DNA from 4 places in the Bradyrhizobium sp. USDA 4538 genome. Region 2 is predicted to be linked to each of the others. Evidence: predicted binding sites of a transcription regulator. Region 2 holds the regulator's gene; each other region holds the start of a gene.
The links. The regulator LexA, encoded in region 2, represses DNA repair genes until DNA is damaged. The targets are predictions, from matches to a motif close to TGTTCNNNNTGTGTTCNG.
Positions count from the first base shown of each region.

Region 1: J2R78_RS16855 (YifB family Mg chelatase-like AAA ATPase) is a predicted target of LexA. The motif match lies at 1,876-1,893, and genes of this name have one in related genera.
Region 3: J2R78_RS19575 (DNA recombination protein RmuC) is a predicted target of LexA. The motif match lies at 2,264-2,281, and genes of this name have one in related genera.
Region 4: recA (recombinase RecA) is a predicted target of LexA. The motif match lies at 2,720-2,737, and genes of this name have one in related genera.

Region 1 is NZ_JALJZE010000001.1:3,745,024-3,749,433, reverse strand. Features, by position in the region: gene J2R78_RS16860 (TonB-dependent siderophore receptor) at 1-1,221, opposite strand, end outside; gene J2R78_RS16855 (YifB family Mg chelatase-like AAA ATPase) at 1,944-3,482, shown strand; gene J2R78_RS16850 (hypothetical protein) at 3,602-4,123, shown strand; gene J2R78_RS16845 (PAS domain-containing hybrid sensor histidine kinase/response regulator) at 4,227-4,410, shown strand, end outside.
Region 2 is NZ_JALJZE010000001.1:7,715,649-7,720,058, forward strand. Features, by position in the region: partial or broken gene J2R78_RS35435 (ComEC/Rec2 family competence protein) at 1-1,258, shown strand, start outside; gene J2R78_RS35440 (hypothetical protein) at 1,255-1,482, opposite strand; gene J2R78_RS35445 (hypothetical protein) at 1,628-2,056, opposite strand; gene lexA (transcriptional repressor LexA) at 2,313-3,017, opposite strand; gene glp (gephyrin-like molybdotransferase Glp) at 3,261-4,410, opposite strand, start outside.
Region 3 is NZ_JALJZE010000001.1:4,353,795-4,358,204, forward strand. Features, by position in the region: gene J2R78_RS19570 (MFS transporter) at 1-816, opposite strand, end outside; gene J2R78_RS19575 (DNA recombination protein RmuC) at 1,012-2,232, opposite strand; gene def (peptide deformylase) at 2,403-2,930, shown strand; gene fmt (methionyl-tRNA formyltransferase) at 3,081-4,016, shown strand; gene truA (tRNA pseudouridine(38-40) synthase TruA) at 4,016-4,410, shown strand, end outside.
Region 4 is NZ_JALJZE010000001.1:6,721,886-6,726,295, reverse strand. Features, by position in the region: gene J2R78_RS30585 (thioesterase family protein) at 1-273, shown strand, start outside; gene J2R78_RS30580 (hypothetical protein) at 313-1,299, opposite strand; gene recA (recombinase RecA) at 1,527-2,615, opposite strand; gene J2R78_RS30570 (hypothetical protein) at 3,308-3,598, opposite strand; gene J2R78_RS30565 (hypothetical protein) at 3,587-3,808, shown strand; gene J2R78_RS30560 (hypothetical protein) at 4,158-4,410, shown strand, end outside.

The DNA.
Region 1 (4,410 bases), 4.0 Mb from region 2:
CCGCCCGCCAAGCAGGAACGACAGCCGGCCGAGCCGGATCTGGTCCTGCAGATAGAGGCCGGCCTGCGACTGCTTGATGCCGGTGTCGTCATACGGTCCGTTGTTGGTCCAGCTGTTGGTATAGACCGGCGCGAAGACGTTGAGCTTGCCGGTGCTGTAGCTCGAGGCCATGTCGCGGAACGAGGTGTTGCGGTAATCGACGCCGAACAGCGTCGTGTGGCTCAGCAGGCCGGTGACGAACTTGCCCTGCAGCTGGTTGTCGACCGCGAAGGAACCGATCGTCGAGCTGCCGCCGGCGCCGCCGCGCGACAGCAGGCCCGCAGCCTCGTCGGTGGCCGACGCATAGCCGGTGCCGTAGAAGCTCTTCTGCTCGTTGTGCATCCACGAATAGCGCAGGTTCTGGCGGAAGGTCAGCGCCTCGTTGAAGTCGTGCGACAGCATGTAGCCGACCGAGGACTGCTCGGTGTCGAACTGGTTGAAGCCGGGCTCGCCGACGAAGCGCGTGTTCGGAATGTAGTGGCCGTTATTGGCCCAGACGGTGCCGGACGGCGGCAGGAATTGCAGGCCCCAGCCGGTGCGTTCCTTCTGGTAGTTCGCGAGGAAAGTGATCGTGGTGTCCTCGTTCGGCTTCACGGTGACGGCGGGCGCGATGAAGACGCGATTGTCCTTGGTGTAGTCGACCTGGGTCTCACCATCGCGCGCGACGCCGGTCAGGCGCCACAGCACCGTTCCTTCCTTGTTGGCGCGGCCGCCGATATCGAACTCGCCCTGATAGCGGTTGAAGCTGCCGCCGGACAGCGACACTTCGCCGAACTCGCGCGCGGTCGGCAGCTTGCTGACATAGTTGAGGATGCCGCCGGTGCCGCTGCCGCCGAACATCGCGGAGGACGGCCCCTTCAGGACCTCGAGGCGCTCGGCGCCGTACGGATCGAGCCCGAGGAAGTGCACATAGTTGCTGCTCGGCAGCCGCAGGCCGTCGAGATAGAGGCCCGGCATCGTCATGTCGAAGCCGCGGATCTGCAGGCCGCCGAAGCGGGTGTCCGAGCCGCCATTCACGTCGCCGCTGACGCCTGCGGTGTAGCGCAATGCCGCGCCCACCGATTCCGCACCCTGGTTCCTGATCTGGTCCGTCGTGACGACCGAGATCGATTGCGGGATTTCGATCAGCGGCGTGTCGGTCTTGGTCGCCGTGCCCGAACGCGTGGCAACGAACCCGTCCACTGGACCGCCGGCTCGCTCGCCGGCGCCGGCACCGGATCGTGCCGCCGCTGGCGGCGTCGCCTGCTGGGATCGAGCCACGCGGTTGGCGCGGCTTGCGCGTGCGGCCACCGGACGACGAACCGGTTTTGCATTCGCAGTGATCGCGCGCTGCTGAGGCGCGTCCACGCTCACCGGCGGCAGTTCCGATTGCGCGTCGGCGCGTTCGGTCGTGACTCCTGCGGCAAGGACGGCGGCGGTACACAGACCGATCGTTCGCAGCGCTGGATGTTGACGGGTGGAATGCGAAGCAAGTCGATCGATCACGCGAAGGCGCCCCTGATGTCAGCCTGGATGGATTTGTGATCCGGCTCTACAGCGCGGGGCTCGCGAGTACAGACCTCGGCAGTTGGAATAGATCGAGACTGCGCGCGCGATCAGTGTGCGATCGCTGAAACAGCGGGGAAATCGACGACGCGCTGCGACAATAAGCGCGCGATGCTCATCGAGCTGGAATGATTCTTGAAAATGATTCCTGCAGTTGTCGACGATGCGAGCTGTGTTCGATCGCGCGAGGCGCGCGTCATCGCGCGCGACGCCCGACGCCTCCGCACCGGCCGGAAGCGGATGCGCCGCGCGGTGAATTGGTACCGGGCGACCAGCCCTCGGTGTCGCGAACGTTCCTGTAATGTTCTTGCACTTGTCGCCCGGTTCCGCTACCTTCGATTGCGGAAGATAGGGGCAGCATGGTTCAGCGCGTTTCCACCGTCGCATTCGAGGGGATCGAGGCCCGCGCGGTCGACGTGCAGGTCCAGGTTGCGCCGGGATTGCCTGCATTCGCGATCGTCGGCCTGCCCGACAAGGCGGTGTCGGAAGCCCGCGAACGCGTGCGTTCGGCGCTGATCGCCTCCGGCCTCGCGCTTCCCGCCCGCCGCATCACCGTCAACCTCGCACCCGCCGACCTGCCCAAGGAGGGCAGCCATTACGACCTGCCGATCGCGCTCGGCCTGATGGCGGCGATCGGCGCGATCCCGCCGGATGCGCTGAACGGCTTCACCGTGCTCGGCGAGCTCGGGCTCGACGGCTCGCTCGCGCCGGTGGCGGGCGTGCTGCCCGCGGCAATCGGCGCCAATTCGCGCGACGAGGGATTGATCTGCCCGGCCGCCTGCGGTTCGGAAGCCGCCTGGGCCAGTCCGGACATCCAGATCATCGCGGCACACTCGCTGATCCAGATCGCCAACCACTTCAAGGGCACGCAGGTGCTGTCACGCCCGCAGCCGAAGGTGCATGAGCGCGAGGAAGCGCTTCTGGACCTGCGCGACATCAAGGGCCAGGAGAGCGCGAAACGCGCGCTCGAGATCGCCGCCGCCGGCGGGCATCATCTGCTGATGATCGGCTCGCCCGGCGCCGGCAAATCGATGCTGGCGGCGCGACTGCCCTCGATCCTGCCGCCGCTGTCGCCGTCCGAGCTGCTCGAAGTCTCGATGATCGCCTCGGTTGCCGGCGAGATCCGCGACGGCGCCTTGACCGCGCGACGCCCGTTCCGCAGCCCGCATCATTCCGCCAGCATGGCCGCGCTGACCGGCGGCGGCATGCGCGCCAAGCCGGGCGAGATCTCGCTGGCGCATCAGGGCGTGCTGTTCCTCGACGAATTGCCGGAGTTCGATCCGCGCGTGCTGGATTCGCTGCGCCAGCCGCTGGAGAACGGCGAGGTTTCGGTGAGCCGGGCCAACCACCGCGTCACCTATCCGGCGCGCTTCATGCTGGTCGCGGCCATGAACCCGTGCCGTTGCGGCCACGCCTATGAGCCCGGCTATTCCTGCAAGCGCGGCCGGCTCGACCGCTGCACCGCCGACTACCAGATGCGGATCTCCGGTCCGCTGATGGATCGCATCGACCTGCGGATCGAGGTGCCCGCCGTCACCGCGGCGGATCTGATCCTGCCGCCGCCGGCGGAGGGCTCGGCCGAGGTTGCCGCCCGCGTCGCGGCCGCGCGCGACATCCAGCTCGCGCGCTACGCGGCGGCCGGCATGCCGCACGTCCGCACCAATGCGGAAGCGCCGAGCTCGCTGCTCGAGACCATCGCGCAGCCCGACGCGCATGGGCAGAAGCTGCTGCGCGAGGCGGCCGACAACATGCACCTCACCGCGCGCGGCTATCACCGCGTGCTGCGGGTGGCGCGCACGCTTGCCGATCTCGACGGCGCCGAGACGATCGGCCGGCTGCATCTCGCCGAAGCGCTGTCCTATCGTGCATTGGCCGACGATTTGCGTCGCGCCGCGTGATCTCCGCCGCTTTCCGCCCGGTGCCCGCCGCGTCAACGTGACAGTAACCACTCTCATTTACGCTCCGCAAACCATAAGCACCGCGATCGGCGGCAAGCTTGGGTCGAGCGAGTTGTGTCATGTTGCGTTTGAAGATTCTGACCTCGGTGGTCCCCCTTGCCGTGGCCGCGGTCCTTGCCCGCGCCGAATTCCTGCCGGGCCCGCGGCCCTGCATCGAGGTGGGCGGCGCCACGATGCAGATCGCATCGATCCCCTGGCTGGCGCAGCTTCACGTCAACTTCACTGACGACCCCAGCCAGGCCACCGTCCGGGTCCAGATCGCCGACAGCGCCGACGCCGCCGACTTCACCGTGATCGACGACATCGACGACGCCGAGGCCGGCGCCTGCGAGAGCAGCGCGACGGCGCAGCTGATCGGGATTTCCGGCGATGCCTCGGCAACCGGCCCCGTCATCTATCTGACGCGTGATGCTGGCCCGTCCGACTATCGTGTCTTCGTGCAGTCGAAGACGTTCTCAGCGCGGGATGCCGCGGCCCTGATCGTCAGCGCCCGCGGTGGACACCGCCGCCTTGAAGCCGCAACGCCCGAACCTGACAAGCGCGTCCCGAACCGGGTCATGGCGGAATTAACCTCCCGCTAACCTTGTTCTGAGGGCAGCGCGAAATGGCCACCAATTTCAAGCACTTTGCAAGCTGGCCGACGCATCGTCAGCGCCAGATCAAGCTGTCTTAGGGTCATCATTGATGGGGCGTTTCTTCCGGATCAAGTTGCGCCTTCGCCGCTTCCTCCGGCGCCATTCCTGGCTCGCGACGATCGTGCGCTCGTTCACGATCTTCTCTGTCGCGTTCGGCAGCGCCTTCGGGTTCATTTCGGGCGCGCTCTCGCAACAGAGCGGCTACGATCCCAATGCATTCGCGATCGGGGTCA
Region 2 (4,410 bases):
CTGGTCGCCGCGGCGTTCTATCTGTTGCTGTCGGGCGCGGAGGTCGCGACGCAACGGTCGTTCTTCATGACCGCCGTGGTGCTGCTCGCCGTGATCGTCGACCGCCGCGCGATCACCTTCCGGACGCTGGCGGTGGCGGCGCTGATCGTGCTCGCGATCGCGCCGGAGGCGCTGGTGCATCCCAGTTTCCAGATGTCGTTCGCCGCGACGCTCGGGCTGGTGGCGCTGGTGCAGATCGGGCTGCCGAACCTGCTGGCGTCGCCCGACCATTCGGCGACCGCGCGCGTCGCGCTGTGGGGCGGGCGCGAGCTCACGATGCCTGATGCTGGCCTCGCTGGTGGCGGGGCTGGCGACGACGCCCTATGCCGCATTCCATTTCCACCGCGTGACGCCCTACGGGCTGCTTGCGAACCTTGCGGCGATGCCTGTCGTCTCGGCGGTCGTGATGCCGGCCGGCCTGCTCGGGCTCGTCGCCATGCCGGTCGGCTTCGACGGACTGTTCTGGGCGATCATGGGTCTTGGCATCGACTGGATGATCCTGGTGACGCAATGGGTCGCCGCACTCCCGGGCGCGGTCGGCCGCATGGCGGCGTTCGGCATCGGGCCGCTGATCGCAGCGAGCGCCGGCATCATCCTGCTCGGGCTGCTGCGCACGCCGCTGCGCTGGTCAGGCGCGGTGCTGCTGCTGGTGGCCTCGGTCTGGGCGCTCAGGGTGCCGCAGCCGGACGTGCTGATCTCGGGCGACGGCCGCAACGTCGCGGTGCGTGGCGGTGACGGGTGGCTGCATCTGATGCACAGCGCCAAGGATGCATTTTTGGTCAAGGAGTGGCTGGCGGCGGACGCCGACGCGCGCACCGCCACCGATGCGTCGCTCGGCGAGGGCGTCTCGTGCGATGCCGGCGGCTGCGTGACCCAGGGACCCGGCGGCGTCTTCGTCGCGCTGGCGACCCGGCCGGAGGCGCTGGCGGACGACTGCGAGCGCGCAGCCCTGATCGTGACGGCGCGGCCGGCGCCGCAGGGCTGCGCGGCATCGGTGATCGATGCCGAGCGGCTGCGCCGCCACGGCGCGCTGGTGCTGCGAAGGATCAGGGACGGCTACGCCGTCGATGCGGTCAAGCCCGGCGGGATCGACCGGCCGTGGTCGCCGGCAGTTCCCGGCGACGGCGAGAGCGAAACGACGCTGCGCGCGCCCGCCGCCGCGCCGCGGCCTGCGGTGGATGCGACGCCGGCCGAGACCGATCTGCAGGGCGATGATTAGCCGTGGTCCGGCGAGGGGCCGCTCGGCAGCTCGAACAGGCCGAGATGGTATTCGTCGGAGTCGGGGCCGGCGTCGGGCTTCTTGACGAGGGTGAAGGAAGCCTCGGGAAATTGCTCCCAGACTTTCAGGTCGTCGGCCGTTACCGTCAGCCAACCGAACCGGAACATGTAGCGGCCCGGTTCCGTGACGCGTCCAGCCTTTTGCCATGTGACCTTATCGACCACCGCGCACGTCCTCCGTGCCCGATGATGCGCCAAGGCGCCGGCCGACGCAAATCTCCTTCTGCGCCCCGGAAGCGGGAGTCCGGGGTCGCCCGAAATTGCTTAGGTCATCCGCCGCCGAACAGCTCATTCCGCGGCGACGATGCGCTCAACCCAAAAACAGCGTTGCGAATGCGGAGGGCCGCCGCTCCACAACCTTCGGCTTCTGCTCGACCGGCGGATGCAGCGCCGGCAATTGCAGCACGCTAACGCGCTGTCCCTCGACCAGCTGGGTCACCAGCACATGGCTGCCGTCGGGGAATTCGACCGCGTCATGATGCCGATCAGGCACGTCGGGCTCGACTTCGTTGAACACGCCGACGCGATAGTTCAGCGTCTTGGTCCAGATCCAGCGGCTGTCGTAGCGAACGTTCTCGGCGAAAGCGAGCTCGGTGCCCGGCAGCATGCAGACCGCGACAGTGGGGTCATTCTCCGAAGCAAAGCCGCGGGTCGACGTGCCGCGGAACGTCGTCGTGATCAGCGTCTCTCCGACAATGGCGGGGCGCGATGCCACGGCGTGCAGACTATAGTCACACATCGGATGGCTCCTCATTTCGAGGTAGCGACCCGTGCCTCTCCTTGAGGCATTAGGGCCTCTACCAGAGTGGACGATAGCGAACGAGCGTCTGCTCGTTTCTGGGCGATTGTACGACTGGTCCGAGATCGCTCCGATCACAAACACGCGACGCTGCGCGAGAGGTATCGGAGCGCATCGGGCAGGCCGTACGCTACACTATCATGCAAGGAACGATCCGACGTGTTGCTCGTTCCCGGCCGCCGCAAGTATTTGCAATTCAGTATTTGCGATAAAGGCCGATCAGCTTGCCCTGGATGCGGACCCGGTTCGGCGGCAGGATGCGCACTTCATAGGCGGTGTTGGCCGGCTCGAGCGCGATCGATGCGCCGCGGCGGCGGAAGCGCTTCAGGGTGGCTTCCTCCTCGTCGATCAGCGCCACCACGATGTCGCCGGTATTGGCGACGTCGTTGCGCTGGATCAGCGCCATGTCGCCGTCGAGGATGCCGGCATCGACCATCGAGTCGCCGCGCACCTCGAGCGCATAGTGCTCGCCGGCACCGAGCATGTCGGGCGGCACGCTGATGGTGTGGCTGCGGGTCTGCAGCGCCTCGATCGGCGTACCGGCGGCGATCCGGCCCATCACGGGGACCGCGACCGGACGGTTGCCGTCGTCCTCGGCAATCGGCGGCGTGCTGGCGCGCCGGCCGAGGGTGCCTTCGATGACGCTGGGCGTGAAGCCGCGGCGGCCGTTGCCGCCGCCGGCCGAGAGTTCGGGCAGCTTGATGACCTCGATGGCGCGGGCGCGGTTCGGCAGGCGGCGGATGAAGCCGCGCTCCTCCAGCGCAGTGATCAGGCGGTGGATACCGGACTTCGAGCGCAGGTCGAGCGCATCCTTCATCTCGTCGAAGGAGGGCGGTACGCCGGCCTCTTTCAGACGTTCATTGATGAAACGCAGTAGTTCGTACTGTTTGCGCGTGAGCATCTCGAGTATTCCCCCGGTTGATAGCGTCGTTCGATTCCGAGACTCTTCTGGTGGGGCCTGCAGGCCGGGCCTGACCTCAGGAGCATGTGCTCGATGCACCTGCTTCCACGCGGCTTCCCGATTGTAGACACCAGTACTCGAAACAAATCATGAACGGACACTATATGTTCGATATGTGTTCCGCAACCACTTAATTTCCGGTGAACGTGTCGGGCAACGCACAATCGGCGGGGCGCGAAAACCCTATTCGGGCAGTGTCAGGATCTCGCATTCGCTGCCTTCGACGGCCGCCGCCGCGAACGGCGGGCGCACGAGAAGTGCCCGTGCCGCAGCGAGATTCCCGAGCAGCGACGAGTCCTGCTGCGTCACCGGCGTTGCGATCAGCGTGCCGTCCTCGCGCGCTTCGAGACGCGCACGCAGATAGTCCTCGCGCTGGTCGTTGGCTGCGAGGTCGCGGCCGAGCAGGGCGCTCGCGCGGCGATGATGAATCACTTTCCGGCCGCTCAGCGCCCGAATCAACGGCACCAGGAACAGGAAGGCGCAGACATAGGACGACACCGGATTGCCGGGCAGACCGATCACCCGCATCGCGCCGAGCCGGCCATGCATCATCGGCTTGCCGGGCCGCATCGCAATCCGCCAGAACGCCATCTCGACGCCCTCGGCTTCCAGCGACCGCTTGACGAGATCGTGGTCGCCGACCGAGGCGCCGCCTGTCGTGATGAGGACATCGGCGCCGGCCTCGCGTGCCCGGCGGATGCCCGCCGTGGTCGCCTCTACCGTGTCGGCGGCAACGCCGAGGTCGACGGTCTCGGCGCCTTCGGCGCGCGCCAGCGCTCGCAGCGCGTAGCCGTTGGAATAGACGATCTGGCCGGGACCGGGCTGCGAGCCCGGCATCACCAGCTCGTCGCCGGTCGCCAGCACCGCGACCTTCGGGCGGCGGCGCACCGCAAGTTCCGGATAGTTCATGGCGGCCGCCAGCGACAGCGCGCGGTCGGACAGGCGGCTGCCGCCGGCGAGCAGCACCTCGCCCTCACGGAAGTCGACCCCAGCCGGGCGGATGTGCCGCCCGACGCTGGCGGCCTCCGTGATCGTGATGTGGTCGCCGTCGACGGCGGTGTCCTCCTGGATGATCACCGCGTCGGCGCCATTGGGGATCACGCCGCCGGTGAAGATCCGCACCGCCTCGCCGGCGCCGACCGTCCGCTCGAACGGCCGGCCGGCGGCGACTTCGCCGATCACCTTGAGCCGGGCCTTTAGATCAGCCGCATCGGCGGCGCGCACCGCATAGCCGTCCATCGCCGACATCGGCTGCGGCGGCTGGGTGCGGAGCGCCGCGAGGTCGTGCGCAAGCGTGCGGTGGTAGGCGGCATCGAGCGCGACCATCTCCTCC
Region 3 (4,410 bases), 3.4 Mb from region 2:
CACCACAAAGGCGAGCGCCGCGAAGGCGTCCTTACGGCTGAGGAACTCGGAGAACGCGCCGAGCGCGGCGTGTAGCACGCGTTCGGCCGCGTTCTGCGCATGCGTGGCCGCCTCCGCGCCTTTCGATTGGGCCGGCTCGGTCGCAGCCAGCGCGGTGATGATGCCGATCACGACCAGCGCGGCCATCACCACATAGCCCCACATCCAGGCCGAGGGGCGCGCGAGGCCAGCGGACTCGAAGCCGCTGACGATGAACAGCGCGCCGGCGGTCGAGACCAGCATGCCGACGCGGTAGGCCGCGACATAGGACGCCATGCCGGCGGCCTGCTCGCTTTCGGGCAGGCTTTCGACGCGGAAGGCATCGACCACGATGTCCTGCGTCGACGAGGCGGTTGCGACCAGCAGCGCGGCGAAGGCCGCGAACCATGGCGAGCGCGCCGGATCGGCCATCGCCAGCACCAGGATCGCCGCGATCAGCAACAGCTGCGAGAACAGCAGCCAGCCGCGGCGGCGGCCGAACATCTGCGTGAACAGCGGCACATGCAGCGCGTCGACCAGCGGCGCCCAGAGGAACTTCAGCGTGTAGGGCGTGCCGATCAGCGCCAGCAGCCCGATGGTGCCGAGATCGACCCCGGCCTCCTTCATCCAGACCTGCAGCGTCGAGCCCGACAGCGCCAGCGGCAGCCCCGAGGAGAAGCCCAGCAGCAGCACGATCAGCACCCGCGGCTGCAGGTACACCGCAAAACTGTCGCGCCAGGAGGTGGCGGCGGGGGGATTCTTTTCCGATTGGGTCGCGGTCACTTCGGGCGCGGTCATGCCCCTCTGTTAGCAGATTCGACCGCGGCTGCCTTGGCTCCCTCTCCCCGCTCTATCGCGGGGAGAGGGTTGGGGTGAGGGGCTTTCTCAGCGAATTATGACGGGTGCAATGTGCGGAAGCTCCCCCTCACCCGAAATTCGCGCGAAGCGCGAATTTCGACCTCTCCCCGCAAGCGGGGCGAGGTGACTTCGAGGCTACTCCCCCGCCTGCAGCTTGCGCGGGGCGGGGAACAGGTCGGACGTGCTGGGCTTGACGAAACGGGGGACCTCGATCGGGGTCTCGGACTTGCTGAAGTCGAGTTCCTCGATGCGGCCGGCGCGCTTCTCGATCTTGTCGGCGGAGATCAGGATCTGCCTGACGTCCTCGTTTACCTGGCCGAAATGGGTCTGCAGCTTGAGCACGCGATCGCGCAGGCGGCCGAGGTCGTCGCCGAGATGCATCACCTCGTTGCGGATCTGGTCGGCGGCATCGCGAATGCGGGCGTCCTTCAGGATCTGCTGCATCACCTGGATCGCCAGCATCAAGAGCGACGGCGACACCAGCACGACGCGGGCGCGATAGGCCTTCTGGATCACGTCGTCGAAGCCGTCATGGATCTCGGCATAGACCGATTCCGACGGCACGAACATCAGCGCGGTGTCCTGGGTCTCGCCCGGGATCAGGTACTTCTCCGCGATGTCGCTGACATGCTTCAGCACGTCGGCGCGCAGCCGCTGGCTGGCGAATTTTCGCTCCTCGTCGCTGCGCGCATCGTGCAGCGCGGTCATGGCCTCGAGCGGGAATTTCGCGTCGATGCAGAGCGGGCGCTGGTCGGGCAGAAACACCACGCAGTCCGGCCGCTTGCCCGACGTCAGCGTGTACTGGAACTCGAACGAGCCCTTCGGCATGCCGTCCTGGACGATCGCCTCCATCCGCGCCTGGCCGAAGGCGCCGCGCGATTGCTTGTTGGCGAGCACGTCGCGCAGCGTCGTCACCTGGGTGGTGAGTTCGTTGAGGTTCTTGTGCGCGTGGTCGATGATGCCGAGCCGCTCATGCAGCACGCGCAGCGAATCCATCGTGTTGCGGGTCGATTGCTCCATCGACTGGCCGACCCGGTGGGTCACCGAATCGAGCCGCTCGTTGACGGCCCGGGCCATCTCGGCCTGGCGGCCGGCCAGCGCCTGCGCCATAGTATCAACCTTGGCATCGACCCGCCCGGAGGATTCGCTCTGGGCCCGCAGCATGTCGGCGAGGCGCTCCTCCAGCTCTTCGGCGCGGATGGCCTGGGCCATTGCGAGTTCCGCGCCGCGCCGGCTGGCGCGTGCGATCACCACCGCAATGGCGAACAGCAGGATCAGCGCCAGCGCCCCAAGGCCGATCAATGCGTCGGAGACACGGACGGGAAGGTCGCCAATCGTGAGGAGAATCTCGTTCATGCCGGCAGTTGTAGCCGATTCGCGGCCAGGTGCGAACGAAGAGGGAACGCTTATGGTAAATGCATTCCTGATTTTCACGGTTAATGCGGGGTGAAGAAACGTGGTTAACGTTGTCCTAACGGGTTCCTGAGCGCATTGACCCCATGAAGTCAGCAGCTTAAATCGCCGCCATGGCATTAAGAGAAATCATCATCCTGCCGGACAAGCAGTTGCGGCTGGTGTCGAAACCGATCGAGAAGGTGACGCCGGAGATCCGCAAGCTGGCCGACGACATGCTCGAGACCATGTATGACGCGCCCGGCATTGGGCTCGCGGCGATCCAGGTCGCGCAGCCGCTGCGGCTGATCACCATGGACCTCGCCAAGCGCGACGAGAACGGCGAGACCACGGCGAAGCCGCGCGTCTTCATCAATCCGGAGATCATTGCGCGTTCGGAAGAACTGTCGGTGTACGAAGAGGGCTGCCTGTCGATCCCCGAATATTACGAGGAGGTCGAGCGGCCGGCGCGGGTGCGCGTGCGATTCACCGATCTCGACGGCACGGTGCATGAGGAGGATGCGGAAGGGCTCTACGCCACCTGCATCCAGCACGAAATCGATCATCTCAACGGCGTGCTGTTCGTGGATTATCTGTCGAAACTGAAGCGCGACCGCGTGTTCAAGAAATTCGAGAAGGCCGCCAAGCGCGCGGCGGAGTAGGCGCGGTCGCTTTCCCGGACGCGTCATGGCCGGGCTTGACCCGGCCATCCACGTCTTGCTTCGCTGTCGCCGAAAACGTGGATGCCCGGGGCTTCTTGTGCGAAGACGCGCTTCGCGCTTAAGCACTCCAACTGCTACCGAGCCTGTCTAATGCCTCTCCGCCTGATCTTCATGGGCACGCCCGATTTCGCGGTGCCGACGCTGCTGGAGCTCGTGGCCCATGGCCATGAGGTCGTGGCGGTCTACACCCGCGCGCCGAAGCCGGGCGGGCGACGCGGCCTGCAGCTGGAGCCGACGCCGGTCGAGCAGGAGGCGCGCCGCCTCGGCATTCCCGTGCTGACGCCGAAGACCCTCAAAACGCCGGAAGCACTCGAGGAGTTTCGCGCGCATGACGCAGACGCCGCCGTCGTCGTCGCCTATGGCATGATCCTGCCGCAGGCCATTCTCGACGCGCCGAAGCTCGGCTGCTTCAACCTGCATGCGTCGCTCTTGCCGCGCTGGCGCGGCGCCGCACCGATCAACCGCGCCATCATGGCGGGCGATGCCGAGAGCGGCGTGATGGTGATGAAGATGGATGTCGGCCTCGACACCGGCGACGTCGCGATGGCCGAGCGGTTGCCGATCACGGACAGCATGACGGCATCCGATCTGCACGACGCGCTGGCGCCGCTCGGTGCCGACCTGATGGTGCGCGCGATGGCGGCGCTCGGGCGCGGCGGCTTGCAACTGACGAAGCAGAGCGCGGACGGCGTCACCTATGCGGCCAAGATCGAGAAGGCCGAGGCGCGGATCGACTGGACACAGCCGGCGCATATGGTGCTGCGGCACATTCACGGGCTCTCGCCGTTTCCCGGCGCCTGGTGCGAGCTTGCCGGCGAAGGCGAGCCGGTGCGGCTGAAAATCCTGCGCTGCGAGCAGGCGAAAGGCTCGGGCGCACCGGGCGCTGTGCTCGACGACAATTTCGCGATCGCCTGCGGCGACGGCGCGATCCGGATCCTCGAACTGCAGCGCGCCGGCAAGGCGCCGATGAAGGCGGCGGACTTCTTGCGCGGCACGCCGCTGAAGCCGCCTGCGCGGCTCAGCTGATGCCGCGCTACAAGCTCACCATCGAGTATGACGGCACGCCGTTCTCCGGCTGGCAGATCCAGGACACCGCGCCGACCGTGCAGGGCGCGCTGGAGACGGCGGTCAAGGCGATCTGCGGCGAGGACGTGCGCGTCCATGGCGCCGGGCGTACCGATGCCGGCGTGCATGCGCGCGGCCAGGTCGCGCATTGCGACATCGCCAAGCATTTTCCGCCCGGCCGCTTCCGCGACGGGCTGAACGCGCATCTGCGGCCCAATCCGATCGGCGTGCTCGCAGCTGACATCGTGCCCGACGATTTCGAGGCGCGGTTCTCGGCGACCAGGCGGCACTATCTCTATCGCATCACCAACACCCGCGCGAACCTCGCGCTCGACATCGGCCGGGTCTGGCGCGT
Region 4 (4,410 bases), 990 kb from region 2:
CGGACTGGCATCGACTTCCACACTGTGAAATCGGTCGTCGAATACAAGGCGCCGATCCGGTTCGACGAGGACATCGAGGTCTGCGTCCGCGTCGCGCGGATCGGCCGCTCCTCGATCAATCTTGCGCTCGCGATCTTCGCCAAGGGCTCCGATGAACTGCGCGCCACCGGCGAGATCATCTGGGTCGCGACCGATCAGAAGACCCATCAGTCGGTCGCGGTGGCCGAGGATTTGCGGGCACTGATCGCAAGCCGGGAGAAGACGCTGGCATAGGCATAGGCTGATTGCGTACACACGTTGTGCGGATCAGGCTTACGGGGCAACCAAGGCTCGGCTCTCGGCGTCCCAGCGCCACAGACGCTCATTGGTCAGTTCGGTGCCGCCCCACCAGCGATGGATCGTGTTGTATTGGCTGAAGTCGAGCTCGCGATCCGACACTTCCTGGCCGAAATCGGTGAGCGACAGCCGACTGTGCAGGAGTCGGTTGTTTCGGGCCTTCAGATCGTCGGGCGCTTCGATCTCCGCGGGGAATCCGGTCAGGACCGGTGATGGACAATAGGCGAGCCGGTCCAGGATCAGCTCCGCTTCCTGAAAATCGAACACGCCGCGTTCCCTGTTCAGCTCGCTTGAAAGGACCTGTGGGCTTGTCTCGCCGTCGGCGACGAGATCCAGCATCCGCAGTTCGGACGCGCCGAGGCCGGTGTCTTGCCCGGGTAGCTCCTCGAGCAACGCAATCAGTGCCGCGCGGAGCTGCGGGATGGCCGACAGATCCTGCATGAGAAGGTCGAAACAGGGCTCGGGCGTCGGAGCGCGATAGGCAGTCCAGGCGCGACCGGCCAATTCCAGCCGATCATCGGTCACCGCAAGTGCAGGCAATCGCCATTTCGCCAAGCTCTCGCCTCGGTACCTGCCGATCTCGACATCGGTCTGGACCAGCTTGAGCTTCGCTACGATGTGGCGGTGCGGGCGGAGCACGTCGAGCAACCAGGCCAGCACCAACTGGTCATTCGGCTGGGGATCAGCCCATAGCTCGACGCTATCGCAACGCTCGCACAACTCGACAAGCCCAATGTCCCGACCGATCGAGCCGGTCCATCTTGAACTGGCGAAGTCGAGCCAGTGCGTGTCGAAATCGACGTGCTTTGCGGAACGCGGTTCCAGCAGGGTCGTGAGGTCATCCGACGAGGGCATTTTCCCCCAAACGAAGCGCGGCCTCAACCCGACGACGATGTCCGCCCTTCCCGCCTGCCTCAGGCGATAGCTCGCGAGTTCACTTGTCGCCAGGATCAGACTTGTCACGATGCTCTCCGGCTACGCGGGATGGCATCAGCACCGCAAGCTGAGGATCAACTGCTTTACAAAAGACACACAAAACCAAACGGGCGCCGAGGACGTCGGCAACTCAACGTCCTCAGCGCCCGCTTGCAGGGAAGTCATGTGATCGCTTGAGCATGATCTCCGCGCAAACGCTTCGCGTTTGTCGCGAGGGAAAACCGCTTCGCACTTTTCCGGATCATGCTGGAGGCTTACTCTTCCGTCGGCTCCTCGCCCTCGGCGTCGCGCTCGGGCGTGCCGGCGAGGATCTGCTCGGAGATCAGGCCGGAGTTCTGCCGGATCGCGGCTTCGATCTTGGCGGTGATGTCGGGATTCGACTTCAGGAACGCCTTGGAATTCTCGCGACCCTGGCCGAGCCGCTGGCTGTCATAGGAGAACCAGGCGCCGGACTTCTCGACGATGCCGGCCTTGACGCCGAGGTCGAGGATCTCGCCCATCTTGGAAACGCCCTCGCCATACATGATGTCGAACTCGACCTGCTTGAAGGGCGGCGCCAGCTTGTTCTTCACCACCTTGACGCGGGTGGTGTTGCCGACGACTTCGTCGCGCTCCTTGATCGCGCCGATGCGGCGGATGTCGAGACGAACCGAGGCATAAAACTTCAGCGCGTTGCCGCCGGTGGTGGTCTCCGGCGAGCCGTACATCACGCCGATCTTCATGCGGATCTGGTTGATGAAGATCACCATGGTATGGGACTTGTTGATCGAGGCGGTCAGCTTGCGCAGCGCCTGGCTCATCAGGCGGGCCTGCAGGCCCGGCAGCGCATCGCCCATCTCGCCCTCGAGCTCGGCCTTCGGCACCAGCGCCGCAACCGAATCGACCACCAGCACGTCGACTGCGCCGGAACGCACCAACGTGTCGCAGATTTCCAGCGCCTGTTCGCCGGTGTCCGGCTGCGAGATCAAGAGCTCATCGATGTTGACGCCGAGCTTGCGTGCATAGACCGGGTCGAGCGCGTGTTCGGCGTCGATGAAGGCGCAGATGCCGCCCTTCTTCTGCCCTTCCGCCACGGTGTGCAGCGCCAGCGTGGTCTTGCCCGAGGATTCCGGCCCGTAGATCTCAACGACGCGTCCCTTCGGCAGACCGCCGACGCCGAGCGCGATATCGAGCCCGAGTGATCCCGACGACACCGTCTCGACATCCATCGAACGGTCGTTCTTGCCGAGCTTCATCACCGAGCCCTTGCCGAACTGGCGCTCGATCTGGGAGAGCGCGGCTGAGAGGGCCTTGGACTTGTCCATGGAGGATCCTTCGACGATACGCAGTGCAGTGGCGGACATTTGGGATGTGCTCCTTATTGCGGGGATTCGCTAGCGGGACAAACGGGCGATGAGATCAGGCGGAATGCATTGTTGATGGGAACCTACGTACCACGTTTGTTCTATGTTCGCAATATGTTCTTCGAGCCAGACCGGTGCTGTCCGTATTTAAGCCCCCGTGTCCTAAATTGAATTTCAGAGTGTCCTAGTTCGGATTAAGCGAACGGAAACCGTAGCTTGGCGGTTGTTCTCAGTAGGACTACCGAGAGCGCCATTGGATGTTCTGGCTCCATCAATTTCCGTGGGACGCTATCTGTTCTTGATTTAGCTCAACGAGCGGAACAGCCGGCGTCTGTTAGCGCGGTTTGTAAATCGCAATGACTTGGCGGAATTCGTCGTCGTCATCGACGGTCAGTAAACCGACGACCATCCAGCCTGCGCATAAGCCGAGAACCATCAGCGCCGTTTTTAGCCACTGTCTCATAAAGGCTAGTATGCTCCGAGAACCAGGCATTTTACCACCCCATGGCGCGTTGCCGTGGCACAAATTGCACTAGCGGCTATCCGGCATTCAGGAATAGGATTTCAACCCCAACCGCAGGGGTTGTGTCATGGGCAGTGACCTACCTTTCAATGCGCTCATTGTGGCGCTCGGGCTGAGCCCCATCGCAATAGTGGCTATCGTCCTATTGATGTGAAAAACGGAGGCCGCCTCAGTTGGCGGCCTCTTTCGGTGCATCAGGCGGCAACGGGATTGGCAACTCAAGCTGATGTTCGAAACCAAATCGTTTGGCGATTTTGTTTTCGTATTCCTGTTTATCCTCGGAGGACTCTGCCATTTCCAGCACTCGCCCTAGGTGCCTGCCCAGCGCGCGCGCTCCGATGATATTCAAAAACTGAAATAGCTTCTTCGCTCGATCTCCTCCGCGCGTCTTATGCGCCTTGAGAAGTTCGAAGATTTTCCCGCTGCTCTGAGCAAGTGGATAATAGACATGGTTCACCATGCCGCAACGGTGAGCCTGTACGTGGCCCACTACAATCTGTGCCGCGTACATGAGGCACTGCGGACCACGCCGGCGGTCGCGCTGGGCATTGCTGAGCGGGTCTGGACGATTGGTGATTTGCTGGACGCCGTGCTGCCGTTGGAGCCCAACCGGCCGGTTCGCGTACAGCGGAACTTCCGGGTAATTGATGGGGGCAAAGGCCAAAGCTAGATTGGAGTTGTGTGACGAATTGAACACAACTCATTAACTATTGAAGAAACCGTAATTTTTCAGGAACATTTAGGTGTTGACAACTGTTTACACATGCCTAAGTTCTGGGTGTGTCGATGGCCGGTAGGCCAAGGCATCCAAACAAGGAAATCGAGGGGGCCGTTCAATATGCAGAAGCAGCAGGTTGGACGGTTACAATCTCTAATGGGCACGCGTGGGGCCGAATGTATTGCGCCCATCATACACGCGAAGGATGCCAAGTCAGTATTTGGTCAACTCCAAAAAATGCAGAGGGGCATGCAAGGTCTTTGAAGAGATCAGTTGATCGTTGTACGTGCGGGAGATGAAGATGAAAAAGTATGAGTTCACCATCATCGCTTCGGGTCTCGATCCAAACTCTCCTGATTTCGAGGATAAGTTTTTCGAAGCTGGATGCGACGACGCCACTATTGCATTTGTGAAGGGCCGCATTCTTGTTGAGTTCGAGCGCGAGGCTCGGAATTTTATCCACGCCCTTGTCTCAGCCATTGTGGACGTACAAAAGACTGGCGCGGTCGTTGAGCACATTGAGCCGGACTATCTTGTGAGCCTGTCAGACATCG